Regions from separate parts of the Exiguobacterium sp. s127 genome, predicted to be linked through region 1. Evidence: predicted binding sites of a transcription regulator. Region 1 holds the regulator's gene; the other holds the start of a gene.
The links. Region 1 encodes LexA, which represses DNA repair genes until DNA is damaged. Its sites were predicted from a motif close to CGAACATATGTTCG; they were not measured.
Positions count from the first base shown of each region.

Region 1 (2,411 bases):
AGGTTTAAAAAAATTAGAATTGGATAATAAAAAGACTTTTTCCATGATTGAATGGAAAAAGTCAGGATCGACGTTTTTTTCGTTTCTTTTTAGGGCGGAACCAACTACTCGTATGATCAAGGATGATATGAATCGTACTTGCGGTCATCACACCGATAATAAAAGCAGGCATGACGTCAATCAATGAGTCGACCGTGCTTGCTTGGATGATTTCACTATAGAAGGCTAAAAAGAGTAGCGGAATCAATAAAGCGGCACTGTAGAGTAGGCGGATGACATCTCCGATGATTAAGCCATGCGACCAGATGGAGCGGTGCGGCATAATTTTAACGTATGGCATCCAAAGGACACGCAAAGGGCCAAAACGATAGTAAGGTTCCGATTTTAAGTCTAAGTCGGGCGAAAGCCATAAGGTCCCGACGGCGATTCCGACAGCGGTCGGGAGCCAATCCGTTTGGTTCGTTGCGACCGAATAAACAACATATCCCGTTAGGGCAACGGAGTTGACCGTATCATGTACATTTCCAGAAGGCATGAAAAAAGACCAGCTTAGCTGGTCCCTCTCTTAGTGAATCGTCCGGTAAACGCCGATGACCTTGCCAAGAATCGACACGTTATCGAAATACATCGGGTCCATCGAGTCATTTTCTGGTTGAAGACGTACCTGTTGATCTTCTAAGAAGAACCGTTTGACTGTCGCTTCACTATCTTCGGTCATCGCAACGACAATCTCCCCGTTTTCTGCTGTGTTTTGTTGACGCACGATAACACGATCGCCATCAAGAATACCTGCATTAATCATCGATTCGCCATCAATCGTCAACATAAAGACGGTTTCATTTCCTACATAATGTGCAGGGAGTGGGAAATGCTCTTCTATGTTTTCAATCGCAGTGATCGGAAGTCCGGCAGTTACCTTGCCGATAACGGGGACATGGACGATCGCTTCGTTGATTTCTTCAGGTTTATCAAGCAATATTTCAATCGCGCGTGGTTTCGTCGGGTCACGGCGAATCAGTCCACGTTTTTCTAGACGATCCAAATGACCGTGTACCGTTGAGCTTGAAGCAAGACCAACAGCTTCACCAATTTCGCGAACTGAAGGTGGATAGCCCTTTAACTTCACTTCAGCGATGATGTAGTCAAGGATTTCTTGTTGACGTTTAGACATTTTCCGCATACGAATTGCCACCTCTTTCCGGATTGGTTTTTTTAGGATTTAGGAATATATGTTTCTAGAATTACTATAACATAGAACAAATGAGCGCACAAACAATTGTTCGATGTTTTTGTATTGACCGAACACTGGTTCTGTGTTTATTATAGATTATGCGAACAATTGTTCCGAGAACATTTATTCTAATAACCTATTTGGAGGGATTCATGATGATTCATTCTATTCGTACTCATGCCTTTTCAATTCTGTTTTATACGCTCAGTTTTGCTTTCATTCTTTTTCTTTTAACACCACGACCGGATGAAAAGGTCCACCGATTACTTACGGCGTCAGTCACGGTCGATGAGAACGTAACGGTCGAACAAGTTGCTGAAGTCTACAATGATGGTTCGATGACGAATCAAGAATACATCGACTGGCTGATCAAGAACAATGAACTCGAAACAAAACATGTCATTTCGAAAGACAAAATCGTTGTACCAATCGCACAACAATGACAGAATATAAAAGTTGTTGAATGAACGAACAGGGGTGTGAGGTACGATGAAAGTAGTAATCTACTGTCGCGTCTCGACGGAAAAAGAAGCACAAGAGAGCTCACTGGAGCGGCAAAGAGCAGAACTGTCGGGACTCGCTTTAACAAAAGGATTTGAAATCATAGATATCATCGTCGAAAAAGAAAGTGGCTATGATGTAGAGCGAGAAGGGATGTTGACCGTTCTTGATTATGTAACGCGTCATCTGGTGGAAGCGGTGCTCGTGACGGACGATACACGAATCGGAAGAGGAAACGCCAAAATCGCGATTTTGCATACGCTCAAAAAACATGATGTCCAGTTGATGACGATGGAGTCAGACGGTGAATACCAACTGGCGGATGCGGAAGCAATGGTCCTCGAAATCGTTTCACTCGTTGAGGAATACCAGCGTAAGCTCCACAATGCAAAAATTGCACGCGGCATGAGACGGGCTGTCGATAATGGTTTTAGACCCGAACAAAATCTCAATCGCCAAGGCGAGAATGCCGGCCGCAGTCGAAAGGAAGTCCCGATTGAAGAAATCGTTCGATTACGTGAACTTGGTTTGACGTTTGCTGACATCGCGACGACCTTACGCGGCATGGGGCATGATATTTCGAAAGCGACGGTCAACCGGCGTTATCTTGAATATAAAGAAGTTGTCCAGTCTTATGAATGAAAGCAGGTGTTGTGTCATCTTGACGCGACAAACTTGC
Region 1 covers NZ_JACSMO010000005.1:43,903-46,313, forward strand. The annotation lists gene KNP98_RS08135 (metal-binding protein) at 62-535, opposite strand; gene lexA (transcriptional repressor LexA) at 566-1,180, opposite strand; gene yneA (cell division suppressor protein YneA) at 1,387-1,674, shown strand; gene KNP98_RS08150 (YneB family resolvase-like protein) at 1,721-2,374, shown strand.

Region 2 (2,411 bases), on a different contig from region 1:
TAGTGGTGCCGCCCAGTTCCAGACCGGTGAACCGATCACGATGTCGGAACGTGATTTATTAGCGGTCCACGCGGCAGCGGCTGAAGCGACGATCATCGTCTCGCATCTCGAAGCTGTCAATCACTGCCTGCTCCGCCGCGATATGATCGCTGACTTTTTAGCAGCAAATCATCTCTCCGCTCACTTTTTGATTCCGGACGACGGCGAGACGCTCTCCTTTTAAGTCTCTCCTTCGAGAGTCGTATGAATACAAAAAAACCGGACGTTTTCCGTTTCCCTAAAAGGAAGAGGAACAGCGTCCGGTTTTTTCATGTTCATTCTTGCGGAATGACAAGACCGAGTAATCGGGCAAATGCGATTGCTTGTCCTTCCGTCACGATCGCCCCTGTCAAAAAGCGTGGATCAATCGTAATCCCCGAGACGTCCGCTTGTCGCAAATCGAGTCCTTTTAACGGAGTTTCAACCCACTGGCTTTCCATCAATTCAACATCCTCAAAACGTAAATCGATGAGTTTCCCTTCGAAGAATTGTGTCTCCCGCATCGCCGTCTGCTCGAACGTTACTTGTCGGAGCGATGTCCGAATCACTTGTAAGTAATTCGCCTGGCATGCTTTTACCGTGACATGATCAAGCGTCGTTTCTTCTAATTGAACCCCCGTCAGGCGACAGTCCTGAAACAGAACGCGATGAAAACGACTGTCACGGAACTGACAACCCGTCAAATCACACTGCTCAAATCGGACATTTTCAAATGACGCGCGATCAAACACGAGACCCGCAAATGAGACATTCCGAAAACAGACTTGATTGGCATCGATCCGCTCCGTCAGCTCGATGGGTAACGTTTCTTTTTCATACAGCATTTGATACAAGTACGGATCATCGATTTCGATTTCTGCAAATGTTTCGACTGCTAAATTATTCGGGACATCCGGTAGATGGATCATCGGTTTTTTCTTCATTCTCTCCCAACCCTTCTTCTTCTCAGTCCTTAGTGTACCAAACCTGTTACCTAAATATGACTCAAGAGGATGATTTCTAAAGTCATGCTGCGCTCTAAAAAGTGATGACATGTACACTCTTTTTCAATTTTTGATTTGAGACACTTTGAGACCGTGCTAGAATCAACATAAATAAAATAAGAACAAACGTTCTAAAAGGAGTGATTTTCGTGTCTTCTGATGCGGACTTTCCAAACCAACGTATTTTTTGCGTGGATAGTGTCTCTTTTTATGCCAGTTGCGAGTGCCATTACCGAAATCTACCACCATTAACAACAAAATTAGCCGTCGTTTCCGATTTAAAACGGAGCGGCTCCGTCATTTTAGCGGCGAGCCCTGCTTTGAAGACGCTTGGTATCAAAACGGCAAGTCGTCTCTACCAGATTGAACAACTCCCGTACAAGGAACGAAAGCAGATTCACCTCGTCGAACCACGCATGTTATGCTACATGAAAACGTCGATTCGTGTCCTCGATGTGCTCCATCAATTCGGACCACCGGAAGCAATCCGGGTATACTCGATTGACGAAAGTTTCATTGACATGACGGGAACGGAGCACCTCTTCGGTACGGATTTTGAAGCTGCTAACCAATTACAGTCAGCTATCCTGGAACAAACCGGCATTCACGTCCGAATCGGGATTGGTCCTAATAACGTCATCGCGAAACTTGCCCTTGATTTACTCGGGAAAAAACAGGGCATTGCGCGTTGTGGTTATGCTGATGTCCCCCGTCTCTTACATGACTTTCCCGTTCGCAAGATGTGGGGGATTGGTCATCAAATGGAGCACCATCTGAATCAATTAGGCATCGAGACGATCGGCGATTTGGCGGCCGCACCATTAGAAACACTACACGAACGTTTTGGTGTCATCGGTGCCGAACTTTGGCATCATGCATGGGGCATCGATCAATCTCCGACGACGATTGATCCGACCGCTTTATTTCGTCCGGCATCATCCCGACAGAAGACGGTTGGTCATGGCGTGACACTGATGCGTGATTATTACGAATACGACCAGATTCGGCTGGTCTTAAGTGAGCTCGCAAGCGATGTCGCAGCCCGCGTCCGCTTTTCCAATCAACTTGGATGGACGGTTCACTTAGGTGTCCGTTACTCGAGACATATCGTCCGGGCAGGATTTTCAAAGCAACTCCGACTCCCTTATCCGACTTCAGACGAACGGATTATCCTGCGGCATATCCTTCAGCTGTTCGAGCCGAACTGGCTCGAACACGAACCGATTCGTTTTTTGTCCGTCTCGCTCGGTCAACTTGTCCCCGACCAAGGTGCACTGCAACTGTCGTTGTTCGAAGACAATACCCGTGTTTGGAAACGCAAACGCTTGTTAAAGGCAATCGATCATGTCAACGTCCGTTACGGGAAGGGAACCATCCGCCTCGCTGTTT
Region 2 covers NZ_JACSMO010000006.1:19,991-22,401, forward strand. The annotation lists gene KNP98_RS09395 (MBL fold metallo-hydrolase) at 1-223, shown strand, start outside; gene KNP98_RS09400 (pentapeptide repeat-containing protein) at 315-962, opposite strand; gene KNP98_RS16250 (Y-family DNA polymerase) at 1,172-2,411, shown strand, end outside.
Region 2: KNP98_RS16250 (Y-family DNA polymerase) is a predicted target of LexA. The motif match lies at 1,142-1,155, and genes of this name have one in related genera.